3 regions of the Streptomyces sp. NPDC005281 genome follow, and region 2 is predicted to be linked to each of the others. Evidence: riboswitches for the same ligand, from Rfam matches in the RefSeq annotation. Region 2 holds a riboswitch; each other region holds the start of a gene.

Region 1 (5,604 bases), on a different contig from region 2:
CGGCCCGCACCCAGGCCCGCATCGACTCGGGCCGCCAGCCGGTCATCGGGGTCAACAAGTACCGCGTGGAGTCCGACGAGCAGATCGACGTGCTCAAGGTCGACAACTCCTCCGTGCGCGCGCAGCAGATCGAGAAGCTGCGCCGGCTGCGGGCCGAGCGGGACGAGCGGGCGTGCCAGGACTCCCTGGAGGACCTGACGCGGGCGGCCGGCGGTGAGGGCAACCTGCTGGAGCTCGCGGTACGCGCGGCCCGCGCGAAGGCCACCGTCGGTGAGATCTCCGACGCCCTGGAGAAGGTGTACGGGCGCCACTCGGGCCAGATCCGTACGATCTCCGGGGTGTACCGCAACGAGGCAGGGGAGTCCCCGTCCGTGGACCGCACCCGCACACTGGTGGACGCGTTCGAGGAGGCCGAGGGCCGGCGCCCGCGCATCCTGGTGGCCAAGATGGGCCAGGACGGTCACGACCGCGGCCAGAAGGTGATCGCGACCGCCTTCGCCGACCTCGGCTTCGACGTCGACGTCGGCCCGCTGTTCCAGACGCCGGGCGAGGTGGCCCGGCAGGCGGTCGAGGCGGACGTGCACATCGTGGGCGTCTCGTCGCTGGCCGCCGGACACCTCACCCTCGTACCGGCGCTGCGCGAGGAGCTCGCGACGGAGGGGCGTGAGGACATCATGATCGTGGTCGGCGGGGTGATCCCGCCGCAGGACGTACCGACGCTGCTGGAGATGGGCGCGGCGGCGGTCTTCCCGCCCGGGACGGTGATCCCGGACGCGGCGTACGACCTCGTCGAGCGGCTCTCTGCCGACCTCGGGCACGACCTGTGATCGAACTCGACACCTATGTCAAGGGTGTTCTCGACGGAAAGCGGGCGCTGGTCGCCCGCGCCATCACGCTCGTCGAGTCCACCCGGCCCCAGCACCGGGCGCTGGCGCAGGAGTTGCTGACCGAACTGCTGCCGTACAGCGGGAAGGCGCGGCGGATCGGCGTCAGCGGGGTGCCGGGCGTGGGCAAGTCGACGTTCATCGACGCGTTCGGCACGATGCTGACCTCGCTCGGGTACCGGGTCGCGGTGCTCGCCGTCGACCCGTCCTCCACCCGTACCGGCGGCTCGATCCTCGGGGACAAGACCCGTATGGAGCGCCTCGCCGTGGACCCGGCCGCGTTCATCCGCCCCTCCCCCACCGCCGGCACGCTCGGCGGGGTGGCGAAGGCGACCCGCGAGTCGATCGTGGTGATGGAGGCGGCCGGCTACGACGTGGTGCTGGTGGAGACGGTCGGCGTCGGCCAGTCGGAGACCGCGGTCGCGAACATGGTCGACTCCTTCCTGCTGTTGACGCTGGCCCGCACCGGGGACCAGTTGCAGGGCATCAAGAAGGGCGTCCTGGAGCTGGCCGACGTGATCGCCGTGAACAAGGCGGACGGCCCGCACGCGCGTGACGCCCAGTCCGCCGCGCGTGAACTGGCGGGCGCCCTGCGGCTGATGCACGGCAGGGACACGGCCTGGACGCCGCCGGTACTCAGTTGCAGCGCCCGCGAGGTGGCCGGCCTGGACACCGTCTGGGACCGTCTGGAACAGCACCGCACACTGCTCGACTCGACCGGCCGGCTCGCGGAGAAGCGCCGTGACCAGCAGGTGGACTGGACCTGGAACATGGTCCGGGACGAACTTCTCGGCCGCCTGAACGCGGACCGCGCGGTACGGGCCGTCGCCCCGGACCTCGAACGGCAGGTACGCGAGGGCGGGTTGACCGCCACGCTGGCGGCGGAACGCATTCTCGAGGTCTTCGGCGGCGAAAGCCGCTGAGCCGAACGGGGTGGTGGCGGGGCAGGTCGGAGCCCGGCCACCACCCATAGGCACATCGACGGCCGGCACCACCCATGGGCATGTCGACGGCCGACCACCCCTCATCGGCATGTCGACGGCCGGCCACCCCCCATCGGCACGTTGACGGCCGGCCACGCCACCGGCACTCGCCCCGCGCGCCTCTGGCCGCACGCCTCTGGCCGCACGTCATGAACACCCGGCGCCCCGCCGCCGTACATCGTGGAACCGGAAGTGATCCGGTGCGCCCACGGCTCCTTCGCCCTTCGCCCTCCCCCATGGGGGCGTTGCGCCCGGAGCGGCGGTCGCCGCTGCGCGAGGTGGAGACGATGCCGAGACTCAGAGCGGAAGTACCGCGGCGCGGTACGTCAATATTCATGCCGCGCATGTTCAGGACGCGTTCAGGTTGGTCTTGTCAAGGTTCGACAGAGATCAAATCCCCCATATCCCCCCACACCGCCGGAGTACCATTCGATGACGACGCCCGTGATGAAAAAGCTGCCGGAAGTGACTCTGGCGTTCTGGGTCATGAAGATCGCCGCGACGACCCTGGGTGAGACCGCGGGCGACCTCTTCGCCCAGACCCTCAAGCTCGGCTACTTCGTGACCACGATCGCGCTTTTCCTGCTCTTCGTGGTGACACTGGTCGTCCAGCTCAGGTCACGCAGGTACAACCCGTTCTTCTACTGGACGGTGATCCTGTCCACCAGCATGGCCGGCACCACGATGTCCGACTTCATGAACCGCGACGCCAGCGACAAGTACCTCTCGGGCGGCGCCACATCGCTCGGCTGGGGCCCTCAGGGCCTCGGTCTCGGCTACCCCGAGGGCGCCGCCATCCTGGTCTCGCTCCTCCTCGCGATCTTCCTCGCCTGGAAACTGAGCGGAATGACGTTCCAGATCCGGGACATCGTCACCTTCCGTGGTGAGTCGCTGTTCTGGTCGGCGATCCTCGTCTCCAACACGCTCGGCACGTCGATGGGCGACTTCCTCTCCGACAGCTCCGGCCTCGGCTACCTGGGCGGGGCGCTGCTCGTCACGGGACTGCTGGCAGTGCTCGTCGCGCTGATGAAGGTTCCGTCGGTGTCGAACGTCCTGCTGTTCTGGATCGCCTTCGTCCTCACCCGCCCGCTCGGCGCCACGGCCGGCGACTTTCTCACCAAGCCGCTCGCCAAGGGGGGACTCGACCTCGGTACCGCGGGCTCGTCGGCCGTGCTGCTCATCGTTCTGTTCGGCCTCATGGCATACGCCCACGTCAAGGAGCGCCGCGCGTCCGAGCCCGGCCCGGAGGCGCAAGCGGTCCGAGTGGAGGCCGACAGCCGGTGAGCCCGGCCCGGCAACTTCAGGGCAACCCGGGCGACTTCCGCCGTTCCTGACGGGTGATCCACCCGTCACCGAAGCAGTCGCCCCATGGCACCGGGTGTCCCCCCGGTACGCGAGAGGCCCCCCGGATGCTTCCGAGGGGCTCTCTTGTGTGCCGGAGGGGTCAGTTCGCGGCCGGGACCGACCGGCCCGAAGTGACGGTCGCGGGGCGGGGGTTCAGCAGACGCTCGGCCAACTCGCCGAAGGCCAGGCCGAATCCGGCCCACAGGACGGTCTGGATGGCAAGCGCCGAGAGCCTGAACCGCCACAGGAGGGTGGCCGGGAAGTCCCGCGGCACCTCGTTGATCACGGGCAGGAACTCGTAGGCCAGTCCGATCACTACGGCGAAGGCGGCGACCGCGATGACGGTGGCGTACCAGGTGCCGAGACTCGGCGCGAGGCGCTTGCCGAGGATGGTGGCACCCACCGCGAGCAGCACGCTGAGGACCATCATCAGGAAGTACAGGGCGGTCCGCTTGCCGATGGTGTCGGGGTCGCCGACCGACGGCGGGTTGGCCGGGTACTTCAGGAACGGCACGACGTACACGGCGAGGAGCGCGGTCCCGGACAGCAGGAGCGCGGTCGCGCGCGGGCCGAAGCGGCCCACACGGCCGAGGGCGAAGCAGTAGGCGAGCGCGGCGATGCCGCCGAAGGAGACGCCGTAGACCAGGACACCGGTGGCGAGGCCCGCGGTGGACTGGAGGCTGCGCGAGACGAGTTCGACCTCGTGCCCGTGTGCGTGGGAGTGGGCCTCCTCGAAGCCGATGGCGCTGTCGACGGTCGGTTCACCGAGCAAGTAGGCGACGACCAGGGCGAGTACACCGGCCGCGAGACCGGCCAGCATGCCGCGTACGAGGAGGTTTCTTACCGTTGCGGAGTTCATCGTGGGTGCTCTCCGTCGCGTCAGTGGCAGGGGAAACCGAGCAGGTGGCGGGCGTCGTGCACCCACTCGTGAACGTCCTCGCCGGAGACGACGGAGGTGGCGCCCTGTTCGGCGCCGACGAAGTACAGCAGGACCAGCATGAGAATGCCGAAGAAGACCGCCCAGGGGACGATCGCACCGATCGGCAGCTTGGCGGGGAGAGCGGGGGTGGTGGCTGTCGGCGGAGCGACGGTCTGCGCCATGGCAGGACCTCCTCGGGAGTTCGCGTCCCATCTCGGTGGTGCACAGGATGACGCCTACGGGTCTGACTCACGCGGCGCCCAGCGTGGCTGGGGCGTCTCGCTCACAGTGGCGCGACCGTGCCGGATTTCCGCCGGCTTCCGTCTTGACGTCATCGATATCGGACCGACCGTACCGTGTGCCGGGTGCCTGGCCAAGACCGCGCCGCCCGGGGTGATCTTCCTCTCGCCCCAGGTGGCAGGTCCCGCCGGCCGTCAGAAGACGTCGTCGGACAGCCCGAGTTCACGCTCGCCGAGAGGGGCGAAGAAGCGCTCGACGTCGGCGTCGGTGACCTCGGCGAGCGTGGCCGGGGACCAGCGCGGTTCACGGTCCTTGTCGATGATCTGGGCCCGGACACCCTCGACCAGGTCCAGTGCGGACAGGGCGGCGCAGGACACCCGGTACTCCTGGTCCAGGACCCGCTCCAGCGAACCGAGCCGCCGGGCCCGGCGCAGGGCGGCCAGCGTGACCTTCAGCGCGGTGGGCGAGTTGCCGAGCAGGACCTCCGCCGCCTCCTTGGCGGCCGGGTCTCCGACCGCGAGCAGTCGCCGGATGATCTCCTCGACCGTGTCGGCGCCGTAGCAGGCGTCGATCCACTCGCGCCGCTCCGCGAGCTCGGCCGGCGGCGCGGGCCGCACATGGGCGGCCAGCACCTGGGCCACGGGCCGGTGGGCGAGCTCGGACACGAACCGCGGGAGCGAGGAGGACGGCACGTAGTGGTCGGCGAGACCGCACAGCAGCGCGTCTCCAGCGCCGATCGAGACGCCCGTCAGAGCGAGATGGGTGCCGAGTTCGCCCGGAGCGAGGCCGAGCAGATGGGTGCCGCCGACATCGGGGACGAAACCGATGCCGGTCTCGGGCATGGCGATGCGCGAACGTTCGGTGACGATCCGGACGCTGCCGTGCGCGGAGATCCCGACGCCGCCGCCCATGACGATGCCGTCCATGACCGCCACGTACGGCTTGGGACAGCGGGCGATACGGGCGTTGAGGTGATACTCGTCGCGCCAGAACGCGGCGGACGCGGTGCCGTCCCCGTCACGCGCGTCGTCGTGGACGACCCGGATGTCGCCGCCCGCGCACAGTCCGCGTTCTCCGGCGCCGGTGACGACGACGGTCTCGACGCCGGGGTCCTGCTCCCAGGCGGTGAGGGCCTGGTCGATCCGGCGCACCATCGCGTGGTTCAGGGCGTTCAGCGCCCTGGGCCGGTTGAGGGTGAGGTGGGCTGCCCGTCCCTCGGTACGCAGCAGGACGG
Region 2 (5,604 bases):
CTGGTCCATGGCCGAGGCCTTGTCCAGGAAGTCGTCCGGGTTCGAGGAGAGGAAGAGCGCCACGGAGGGGTCGATGCCGCCGGTGCGGTACTGGGCACTCGCCATCGAGCCGAGGCCGTCGCGGAGCTGGTTGAGCGCGTCCTGGCCGCGGGCGACGTTGTCCTGAAGGGAGTTGATCTCCTTCTGTAGTTCCTTCTGCTTCTCCTTGGCGCCGTCGAGCTTCTCGGTGGCCTGCTCGGCCTCCTGGTAGAGCTTGTCGACCTTGGTCTTGACCTCGTCCTTGTTGGGCTTCTCGGACGGCGCGGCATTGGCGGCGTTGGCACTGAGAGCAACGGCGGCAGCTGCGGCGGTGGTGAGCACGGTCACACGGGTGCGGCTCGGCTGCTTGGGTCGACGGTGGGACGCCACGAAAGCGAGCTCCTTCTTCTTTCGGCCGCCTGCCGAATACGCCGACGAGCGGTGATCCTTCGCTGTCACCCCCAGCGAGTGAACAACCGAGCAAAGGTTCGGATGGCGACTGTAGTGACTCGGTCTTCATTAGAGCAAGTGGCGTTTTAATGACGGATGTTGAGTGACAGAGACGAGTTACGGCTCCCCTCGGAGTGTTGCCGGGTAGGTGGCAGGTGTTGATCTGGATTCGACCGATCAAGGCGACACTCTCGGCCGGTGTGCGAAATCCAGGGCACTCGCGCGGCCGCTTGTTGAGCTTCGCCGCGATGGCGTCAAGCTCGTCCCGGCTGAACTTCGACAGGTTTGTTCCTTTGGGCAGATACTGCCGGAGCAGCTCCTCGATCGGTCGGGCGCCGGTGATCTGTGAACGCCACTGGCCTTTCACCGTGTGGCGCTTGTTCTTCCGGATCGGGCGGCCAGTTCGAACCCGCCTGCACAGTTCGCGGGGGACCACCTTCCAGCGGGTGGTGCGGATCGACCGGAAGATCGTCTGGTGGGTGATCTGCGTCTGCGGGTCGCCCTCGTGATGCAGACGCAGGTGTCCGACGATCTGTTCGGGCGACCACTCCTCCGGCAGCAGGGGCAGCGCCGTCTCCCTCCAACCGGCGCTGTCGCTCTGGCCGGTTGAATCTGAGTCCGTCAAACCGGAGCTGGTTCAGCGGGAACCTTCGGCTGGTTGCCGGACACGTACAGAGCATGGAACTGAACGACGCTGGTCCCGCCGTACCGGTCGGAGGCATATCTGACCGAGAACTGTGGGCGAGGGCCGTCGACGGCGACCGGGAGGCGTTCGGTCGGGTCTTCGACCGTCACGGGAAGACCGTCTACAACCACCTGTTCCGGCGGACGACCGACCGGTCCGAGGCCGAAGACCTCACGTCGACCGTGTTCTTGCATGCCTGGCGTCGGCGATCGGAGACGGTGCTGGACCGCGACTCGGCTCTGCCGTGGTTGCTGGGCATCGCCGACCGCCTGCTGTCGAACACCAGGCGGCGGCTGAGGCGGGCCGAGGCGTTGCTGCGCCGGCTCGTCTCGCACGACGAGTCGGTGGGCGACCACGCGGACCGCGTCGCCGTCCTGGTCGACGACGAGCGTCGTATGTCGGTGCGGGACGACGACCCCGATCGACGCTGGGACCGTCGCCAAGATCCTGTTCTCCTGCCTGGGCTCGGATGCCTCGAGCTACCACGCGGTGGTCGCGGCCCGCGCTCCCATCGCCTCGCAGGACGGGGACGGTGTGGTCATCGCCGTCAACTCCGCCGATCAGTAAGCGCAATGCGAGTCAAAGGGCGACAAGGGCAACAGCCAGGATTCCCCGCCCACGTTCATCAACAATCGCCTGTGGGGCACCGGTCATACGATCGAGTATTTCGACTCCATTCGCGAGTCCACCGGCAAGGGGCGATATCTAGGGTTGGGCGCCGGGCACTACACATCCAACATTGCCAAGATCGCCATCAGCTACGGCGACAATCCGAAGCAGTACCCGGCGGTCATGGCCGGCGGCGCGTTCGTCTACGCGGCGGCTCTCTCCGTCGACAACCCCGGCTCGCACTATGCGGGCCCGAGTCCCTACGTCCACGCCTACAACGCATCCGGTGAGGAAATCTACAATCAGGAGAAGGGCCCGCAGTTCACCGATAACCAGTAATCGGCCATTCGGCTGACCTTATTGCTGCCCGGCGAAGTCGAAGGACTACGCGCCAGTCTCGCCGGCGCGGAGGATGAGCTCGCCCAGATCGACAGGCGTTCCCGCAAGCAAACGGTCGTCGGTCTCGGTATGCCTACGGCCTGGAGCGAAGATCGTTGAGTGCCGGTGCAGATCGGGCGGACGCCGGTGCTCTCGGCAGCAACTGGCGCGAGCTGCCTGTCAACTGCTGATCCTGGTCACATCCCGCTAGCGCCGCACCCTGGGCATCCCCAGGCCGATCCACGAGATGATCTCCCGCTGGATCTCGTTGTTGCCGCCGCCGAAGGTGAAGATCACGGCTGATCGGTAGCCGCGTTCGAGTTCGCCGTGCAGGACGGCGCCGGCCGAGCCCTCCTTCAGGACGCCGGGGGCCGCGACGATCTCCATCAGCCATGCGTACGCGTCCCGACGCGCCTCGGAGCCGTACACCTTGACGGCGGAGGCGTCCTGGGGGGTGAGGGTGCCCTCCTGGACGGCGTTCACCATGCGCCAGTTGAGGAGCTTCATGGCGTCCAGCCTGGTGTGCGTGCGCGCGAGGAGGCGGCGCACCCAGGGGAGGTCGACGACGCGGCGGCCGTCGGCGAGCTTGGTCTCCATCGCCCAGCGCTGGACGTCGTGCAGGGCGCGGATGGCCATGGTCCCGTGTGCGGCGAGGGTGACGCGCTCGTGGTTGAGCTGGTTGGTGATCAGCCGCCAGCCCTTGTTCTCCTCGCCGACCCGGCGCGTGGCGGGGACGCGGATGTTCTCGTAGTAGCTCGCGGTGGTGTCGTGCGAGGCGAGCGTGTTGATGACGGTGCACGAGTAGCCGGGGTCGGAGGTCGGCACGAGGAGCATGGTGATGCCCTTGTGCGGCGGGGCGTCCGGATCGGTGCGGACCGCGAGCCACACCCAGTCGGCCGTGTCGCCGTTGGTCGTCCAGATCTTCTGGCCGTTGACCGTGTAGTGACCGGTCTCCTCGTCGCCCTCGCGTACGGCCCTGGTCCTGAGCGCCGCGAGATCCGTCCCGGCGTCGGGCTCGCTGTAGCCGATCGCGAAGTCGATCTCGCCGGAGAGGACCTTCGGCAGGAAGTAGGACTTCTGCTCCTCGGTGCCGAACCGCATGATCGTCGGCCCCACCGTGCTGAGCGCCATCAGCGGCAGTGGCACCCCGGCCTGGGCCGCCTCGTCGAAGAAGATGAACTGCTCCATCGGGCCGAGGCCCTGCCCGCCGTACTCCTCGGGCCAGCCGACCCCGAGCCGGCCGTCCGCGCCGAGCCGCCTGATCGTCTCGCGGTAGAAGCGCTTCTGCGCCGCCGGATCGGCGTAGCGGGCGTAGGCGTTGTCCGGAACCAACTCGGCGAAGTAGACCCGCAGTTCGGTCCGCAACCGCTGCTGCTCCGGCGTGTATTCGAGATGCACGGCGCCTCCTGGATCCCCGGGCCCGACCTGACGGCGCACACCGTAGAACGTGTTCCAGAAATTGGGAATGGCGATGACGCCGACGACACGGACGCCGGGGCGCCCCCGCGCATGCGACGGGGGCGGTGCCCGGCCTTCCGGGCACCGCCCCCGTCGTACGGACCGGGGCTTCCCGGCCGTCGCGCAATATCGTGGCTCGTACGTTCCCCGTCGCCGTCAGTGGCAGGGGAAGCCGAGCAGGTGCCGTGCGTCGTGGACCCATTCGTGGACGTTCTCGCCGGAGACGAGGGAGGTGGCGCCCTGTTCGGCGCCGACGAAGTAGAGCAGGACCAGCATCAGGATGCCGAAGAACGCCGCCCAGGGGACGATCGCACCGATCGGCAGCTTGGCGGGAACGGCGGCGGGGGTGACGGTCGGCTGAGCGACGGACTGCGCCATGGGGCAGAACCTCCTGGGGAACTCGCGTCCCATCTCGGTGGTGCACAGGACGACGGTCACGGGTCTGACTTGCCCGCGTCCGTCACCCCTGGCCGGGGTGACATGTGCCGGGCTTACAGTGGCGCGACCGTGCCGGACTTCCACCGGGCTTCCGCCGAACCGTCGTCAATATCCACGTGACCGTACCGCGAAGCCGCAGCCCGGCCAAGGGCGCACGGCCCCCTGCACTTTGTGCGCCCCACAGTTCGTGAAGCACAGTGGAGGAGGGCAACCGTCCTGATGGGGCAGGGATTCGCCTTCCGTCGGGGGCGACGACTCCGGACGGATCCGCACCCTCGGCCGGAGGCCAAGACTCCAGTAAGGGGCCATGATTCCGGTCGGAGGCGCGATTCCGGTCGGGGGGCCGCGACGCACGACCACCCGGTCCGATGAACACGAACCGGGTCCACGACACATGAGAGTGATGGCATGACCAGCCGAGTGACCTTGATCTCCGCGGCGATCAGCGAGGCGCTGCGCGAGGCCCGCTTCGACGACGGGAGCCCGGTGGACACTTCGGGCCTGCGGGCCGCCCGGACGGCGGCCGAGGCGGGTGCCGTTCCCGCCGGCGGGCGGCTGTGGGTCTCCCCCACCCTGCGGTGCCGGCAGACCGCCGAGGCACTCGGACTCGAAGGCGGCTCCGAAGCAACGGAGTTGGCGCCTCTCGATGTGGGCCGCTGGCGCGGGGCGACGCTGGCCGAGGTGAGCGCGAAGGAACCGGAGGCGGTGGCGCGGTGGCTCGCCGACCCCGCGTCGGCGCCGCACGACGGCGAGTCGGTCCGGACGTTCTGCGACCGGGTGGCGGAACGCCTCGACGCGGCGGCCGGGTTCGACGGCCGGACCGTCGCCGTGGTGGAGCCCGAGGTCGTACGGGCCCTGGTGGTACGGGTGCTGGGGGCGCCGGAGCCGGCGTTCTGGCGCGTGGACGTGCCGCCGCTCACCGTCACCGAGTTGAGCGGGCGCGCCGGACGCTGGAACGTCCGCGCCGGACGCCCGCTCGCCTGACCGGCCCGCGCCCGGCTCCGTGCGGCCTCACCTCAGCGTGGCGATGAAGTCCACGCACGACCGGGCGCAGTCACGGCATCTCCGCGCGGCGGCCTCCGCCCCGGGGCAGCCGTCGAAAGCCTCGGCGCACTCCAGGCAGACGTCCCGGCACCATTCCAGCTGGGCACGGACTTCCCGTTCGCTCTGCCCCTGCTGGCGGGACAGAACATGGCAGGTCGCCTCGCACACCTCCGCGCACAGAATGCCCGAACGCCGCGCGGATTCCTGCTCCTTCGGCCCGTCGGGGTCCATGAGGCTCGCGCGCAACGCGGCGGTCCGGGCGCAGTCGGTACAGGCCTGGGCGCAGGCGAAGCGGTCCTCCAGGTACCGGAAGAGCTCCTGTTGTGAAGTCGTCGTCACAACAGGCGGGTAGCCGGAGGGAGTCGGTTCAAACCGCCCGAGCCGGCACCCTCACGCTCCGGCCGCCTCGCGCGAGATCTGCTCGAACTGCGCCCCCATCGCCTCGGAGAGCGCCTGCGCCGCCGACAACGGACGCACCATCACCGTGAATTCGTCGATGAGACCGTCCTCGTCGAAGTGCAGGA
Region 3 (5,604 bases), on a different contig from region 2:
TCCACTCCCTCAACCACGGCATGTTCGACCTCGCACGCGGCTACGCCGAGCACGGCATGACCGCCTACGTCGACCTCCAGGAGCGCGAGTTCGCCGCGCAGGCGCAGGGCTTCACCGCCGTCAGGCACCAACGCGAGGTCGGCACCGGCTACTTCGACCTCGTCTCCACCGCCGTCAACCCCGCCTCCTCCACCACCGCCCTGGCCGGGTCCACGGAGGAAGAGCAGTTCCACTAGGCCCGCGAACAGCGGCCTTGGGTCCGCGCCCCGGCCGAGCGGGGGCCGCACGACGGTCCCCGTCCGGTCCCGCTCGCTTTCCTCCTCTTCCCTCGCGCAGGAGAACCCGATGTCCACCAGTGCCCTGACTCACCACGTCCGTGTCCTCGCTGCCCCGGGCGACCGCCACGACGAGATCCTCACCACCGCCGCCCTCGACTTCGTCGGTCATCTCGCCGCGGTCTTCGGGAAGCGCAGACAGGCCCTGCTCAAGGAGCGCCGTCGGCAGGCCCTTCGGCTGGCGAGCGGCTCCCCGCTCGACTTCCCGTTGGTCACTTCGGCCGTCCGTGACGACCCCACCTGGCGGGTGCCGCCGCCCGCGCCGGGACTGAAGGACCGGCGGGTGGAGATCACCGGCCCGCCCGAGCGCCGTACGGCGGTCAACGCCCTCAACTCCGGCGCCCGCGTGTGGATGGCCGACTTCGAGGATGCCACGGCCCCCACCTGGGACAACATCGTCGGCGGCCAGCTCACCCTGCTCGACGCCGTCGAGCGCCGGATCGACTTCACCACGGCCGAGGGCAAGGAGTACGTCCTCGGCGACCGGCTCGCAACGATCATGGTGCGTCCGCGCGGCTGGCACCTCGACGAGGAGCACCTGGAGTACGACGGCCGACCGGTGCCCGCCGCGCTCGTCGACTTCGGCCTTTACTTCTTCCACTGCGCGCAGCGGCAGATCGATGCCGGGTACGGCCCCTACTTCTATCTGCCGAAGCTGGAGAACCGCTACGAGGCCCGGCTGTGGAACGACGTCTTCGTCGCCGCCCAGGACCTGCTCGGCATCCCGCGGAACACGATCCGCGCCACCGTCCTCATCGAGACGATCACCGCCGCGTTCGAGATGGAGGAGATCCTCTACGAACTGCGCGAGCACGGCGCGGGGTTGAACGCGGGCCGCTGGGACTACTTGTTCAGCCTGATCAAGACCTTCGGGCACCGTACCGATTTCCTGCTTCCCGACCGGGCGAAGGTGACGATGACCGCTCCCTTCATGCGGGCCTACACCGAGCTCCTCGTGCGCACCTGCCACAAGCGGGGCGCACACGCTCTCGGCGGCATGGCCGCCCACGTGCCCGGGAAGGACCCCTCCGTCAACGAGGCGGCGTTCGCCGAGGTCCGCCTGGACAAGGAGCGGGAGGCGCAGGACGGCTTCGACGGCTCCTGGGTCGCCCACCCCGGACTCGTGCCGGTCTGCCGCGAGGTGTTCGACGGCGTCCTCGGCGACCGGCCGCATCAGATCGACCGCACCCGCGACGACGTGGAGGTGACGCGCGACGACCTGTTGTCGGTGCGCCGGATCAGCGGCCGGCCCACGCCGGAGGGGGTGCGTACGAACGTCGCGGTCGCGCTGCGCTACTTCGCCGCCTGGCTGGACGGCCGGGGCGCCGTCGCGCTGGACGGCCTCATGGAGGACGCGGCCACCGCCGAGATCGCCCGCGTCCAGATCTGGCAGTGGCTGCGGCACCGCGTCATCGACCGGGAGACGGTCCTGAACCTGCTGGACGACGAGGTCGCCGCCCTCGGGGCCCAGTACCCGTGGGCGCCCCTGGACGACATCCGCGCACTCTTCGAACGCACCGCCATGACCGGCGAGTTGCCGCTGTTCTTCACCCCGGACGCCTACTCCCGCCATCTCGTGCGACGGCCCCGGGAGCAGTCGTGAGCGGCGGTGTCCGGCGTGTCGGCCTGGACACCGTCGCCTTGATCGCGGAGTCCCTCTACAACGTATTCCGCGAGCCTCTCCACGCTCCGCCGCCGCTGCTCCAGCGGATGGTGGAGGCGGGACTGCTCGGCCGCAAGACCGGCCGCGGGTTCCACACCTACGACCAGGACTGAGGGCCTGGTTCGGCGCGGGCTGAGGGGCCCGCGCAAGCCGCAGCAGGGGTGAGGTCCCGGCGCGGCGTCACAGGGGGCGAGGGCGGGAAGCGCGCGCACGGCGCTTCCCGCCCTCGGCCCATTTCACACCGGCCCGGTACGTGGCCCACCTCACCATCCGGATGGCGGACGTGACACGCCGCGGCCGTGAGCGGGCCCTAGGCTGACCGATGCAGCTGGTTCGCCCCGTCCGCCAGGCGGGATGCGTCGCAAGAGGGAACCCGGTGCGAATCCGGGACTGCCCCGCAGCGGTGAGCGGGAACGACCGCCGTCATACGCACTGGGTCCGACGTACCGGGCCTGGGAAGCGACGGCCAGTAGGAGTCCTCCCTCCAGAGGATGTGCCCGCGAGTCCGAAGACCTGCCCGTTGCCCGCGTACGAACCACTCGTGCGCGGAAATCCCGGTGACCTCGTGGGCGGGTCGGCGTACATACCAGGCGGACGACCGCGCTGTACCGCGCGTCGTCGCTCCCCGTCCGGTTCGTCACCTCTTCGCGCTCTCGTCCCGTCACCCGGGATCTCAGGGATTCATCTCGCGAAGGAGATCTCCGTGACCACCAGGACCGCAGCCGCGCCCGCACGGGCCACCGTGTACGGCTACCCCCGCCAGGGCCCGGACCGGGAACTGAAGAAGGCGATCGAGGGCTACTGGAAGGGCCGCGTCACCGCGGACGCCCTGAGGGCCGGCGCCGCCGAACTCCGCCGCGCAAACTGGCGGGAGCTGGCCGCGGCCGGCATCCACGAAGTGCCCACCGGCGACTTCTCCTACTACGACCACGTTCTCGACACCACCGTCATGGTCGGCGCGATCCCCGCCCGCCACCGGGCCGCCGCGGCCGCGAACGCCTTGGACGGCTACTTCGCCATGGCCCGCGGCACCCAGGACGCGGCCCCACTGGAGATGACGAAGTGGTTCGACACCAACTACCACTACCTGGTGCCCGAGTTGGGCCCTGACACCGTCTTCACGGCCGACCCCGCCAAGCAGGTGTCCGAGCTGAAGGAAGCCCTCGCGCTCGGACTGACCGCGCGCCCCGTGCTCGTCGGCCCCGTCACCTACCTCCTGCTCGCCAAGCCCGCCCCGGGCGTGCCCGCGGACTTCGACCCCCTGAGCCTCCTCGACCGGTTGCTGCCCGTGTACGCCGAGGTGCTCGCCGACCTGCGCGCGGCCGGCGCCGAGTGGGTGCAGCTCGACGAGCCCGCCCTTGTGCAGGACCGCACCTCGGACGAACTGAGCGCCGCCTCGCGCGCCTACCGCCACCTCGGTACCCTCACCGACCGGCCGAAGCTCCTGGTCGCCTCCTACTTCGACCGGCTCGGCGACGCACTGCCGGTGCTGGCCAAGGCTCCCGTCGACGGGCTCGCGCTGGACTTCACCGAGTCCGCCGCCGCCAACCTCGACGCCCTGGCCGCCGTCGGCGGGCTGCCCGGCAAGCGGTTGGTCGCCGGTGTCGTCAACGGCCGCAACATCTGGGTCAACGACCTGGAGCAGTCCCTGTCCACCCTCGCCACCCTGCTCGGGCTGGCCGGCCGGGTCGACGTGGCCGCCTCCTGCTCCCTGCTCCACGTGCCCCTCGACGCGGCCCTGGAGCAGGACATCGAGCCGCAGATCCTGCGCTGGCTCGCCTTCGCGAAGCAGAAGACCGCCGAGATCGTCACCCTGGCCGAGGGCCTGGCCCAGGGCACCGACGCCATCGCCGGTGAACTCGCCTCCAACCGCGCCGACCTGGCCTCCCGTGCCGCTTCCCCGATCACCCGTGACCCTGCCGTTCGCGCCCGCACCGAGGCTGTCACGGACGTCGACGCCCGCCGCTCGCAGCCCTATCCCGAACGGACGGCGGCCCAGCGCGCCCACCTCGGCCTGCCCCTGCTGCCGACCACGACCATCGGCTCCTTCCCACAGACCGGCGAACTGCGCACCGCCCGCGCCGATCTGCGAGCGGGCCGGATCGGCACAGCCGCGTACGAGGAGCGCATCAAGGCCGCGATCGGCGAGGTGATCTCCTTCCAGGAGAAAGCGGGGCTGGACGTCCTGGTGCACGGCGAGGCCGAACGCAACGACATGGTCCAGTACTTCGCCGAGCAGTTGACCGGGTACCTGACCACTGAACACGGCTGGGTGCAGTCCTACGGCACCCGTTACGTCCGTCCGCCGATCCTGGCCGCCGACATCTCCCGCCCGAAGCCGATGACGGTGCGTTGGACGACGTACGCCCAGTCCCTCACCTCCCGCCCCGTCAAGGGCATGCTCACCGGCCCCGTCACCATGCTCGCCTGGTCCTTCGTCCGCGACGACCAGCCTCTCGGCCATACCGCCCGACAGGTCGCCCTCGCCCTGCGCGACGAGGTGAACGACCTGGAAGCGGCCGGGACTTCGGTCATCCAGGTCGACGAGCCCGCCCTGCGCGAGACACTGCCGCTGCGCGCCACCGACCACCCCGCCTACCTGACGTGGGCCACCGAGGCGTTCCGGCTCAGCACCAGCGGGGTACGGCCGGACACCCAGATCCACACCCACATGTGCTACGCCGAGTTCGGCGACATCGTCCAGGCCATCGACGACCTCGACGCCGATGTCATCAGCCTCGAAGCCGCCCGCTCACACATGCAGGTCGCCCGCGAACTCGCCGCGCACGGCTACCCGCGCCAGGCCGGACCCGGGGTGTACGACATCCACTCCCCTCGGGTTCCGAGCACCGGAGAGGCAGCCGAACTGCTGCGCACCGGTCTGAGGGCCATCCCTGCCGAACGCCTGTGGGTCAACCCCGACTGCGGCCTCAAGACCCGCGGCTGGCCGGAGACCCGCGCCTCCCTTGAGAACCTGGTCGCGGCCGCCCGTATCGTGCGCGGTGAGCTCTCTCCGTCCTGATCCGGTCGACGTCCAGGGCGGGGACTCGCGCCCTGCCCTGGACGTCGTAGGCGGCGATGACGCCGTGCGACGGGTCGGCACCGGTGCGGCCGGTACAGCTGTGCCGACTTCCCATGACCGCCGACGAACGACCCGAGCCCTGGAACGGTCCGGACCGCGGCATGTGACCCCGCCTGCCGCGACAGCTACAGACACCCCCTCTCCGGCGGTAGATTAGGTATGCCTAAGCATGGCTGACATCGCCTGCCTGCATCGATGCGGCTGCCGGTGGGGTGGGGGCATGCGGCACCATGGCGACTGCCGGAGAGCGGGAGAGGGATGTCGGACAAGGGTCGAGAAGAAAGACGTCCGCACGGAGAACTCGTCGCGGAAGTGCTCGCGGTGCTGTGGGGGGCCGGGAAACCGATGACCGCGCGACAGGTCAACGCGACCCTCGACAAGGGGCTGGCCAGGACGACGATGGCCACCATCCTGACCCGCCTCCACGAAAAGGGCACCGTGCGACGGACGCCGTCGGGCCGGGGCTTCGCCTATGAGCCGGTGGAGGACGCGGCCGGGCTGGTCGCCGGGCGTATGCGCCGTGA

The links. A riboswitch is a leader RNA that binds a small molecule or an ion and turns the genes downstream of it on or off. The one in region 2 is predicted to bind cobalamin.
Region 1: linked by a shared signal. The riboswitch ahead of ABZV42_RS04170 (CbtB-domain containing protein) and the one ahead of ABZV42_RS08290 (CbtB-domain containing protein) in region 2 are both predicted to bind cobalamin.
Region 3: linked by a shared signal. The riboswitch ahead of metE (5-methyltetrahydropteroyltriglutamate--homocysteine S-methyltransferase) and the one ahead of ABZV42_RS08290 (CbtB-domain containing protein) in region 2 are both predicted to bind cobalamin.

Annotation. Positions count from the first base shown of each region.
Region 1 covers NZ_JBEXGX010000002.1:330,560-336,163, forward strand. The annotation lists gene scpA (methylmalonyl-CoA mutase) at 1-827, shown strand, start outside; gene meaB (methylmalonyl Co-A mutase-associated GTPase MeaB) at 824-1,807, shown strand; gene ABZV42_RS04160 (hypothetical protein) at 2,300-3,151, shown strand; gene ABZV42_RS04165 (CbtA family protein) at 3,312-4,070, opposite strand; gene ABZV42_RS04170 (CbtB-domain containing protein) at 4,091-4,312, opposite strand; cobalamin riboswitch at 4,353-4,499, opposite strand; gene ABZV42_RS04175 (enoyl-CoA hydratase/isomerase family protein) at 4,565-5,604, opposite strand, start outside.
Region 2 covers NZ_JBEXGX010000004.1:266,841-272,444, forward strand. The annotation lists gene ABZV42_RS08265 (NlpC/P60 family protein) at 1-408, opposite strand, end outside; partial or broken gene ABZV42_RS08270 (IS30 family transposase) at 650-784, opposite strand; partial or broken gene ABZV42_RS08275 (sigma factor) at 1,147-1,554, shown strand; gene ABZV42_RS08280 (hypothetical protein) at 1,865-2,101, shown strand; gene ABZV42_RS08285 (acyl-CoA dehydrogenase family protein) at 2,348-3,538, opposite strand; gene ABZV42_RS08290 (CbtB-domain containing protein) at 3,755-3,976, opposite strand; cobalamin riboswitch at 4,014-4,175, opposite strand; gene ABZV42_RS08295 (histidine phosphatase family protein) at 4,445-5,020, shown strand; gene ABZV42_RS08300 (ferredoxin) at 5,048-5,419, opposite strand; gene ABZV42_RS08305 (nuclear transport factor 2 family protein) at 5,471-5,604, opposite strand, start outside.
Region 3 covers NZ_JBEXGX010000030.1:20,522-26,125, forward strand. The annotation lists gene aceA (isocitrate lyase) at 1-236, shown strand, start outside; gene aceB (malate synthase A) at 346-1,938, shown strand; partial or broken gene ABZV42_RS32805 (3-hydroxyacyl-CoA dehydrogenase family protein) at 1,956-2,111, shown strand; cobalamin riboswitch at 2,311-2,534, shown strand; gene metE (5-methyltetrahydropteroyltriglutamate--homocysteine S-methyltransferase) at 2,702-5,020, shown strand; gene ABZV42_RS32815 (BlaI/MecI/CopY family transcriptional regulator) at 5,339-5,604, shown strand, end outside.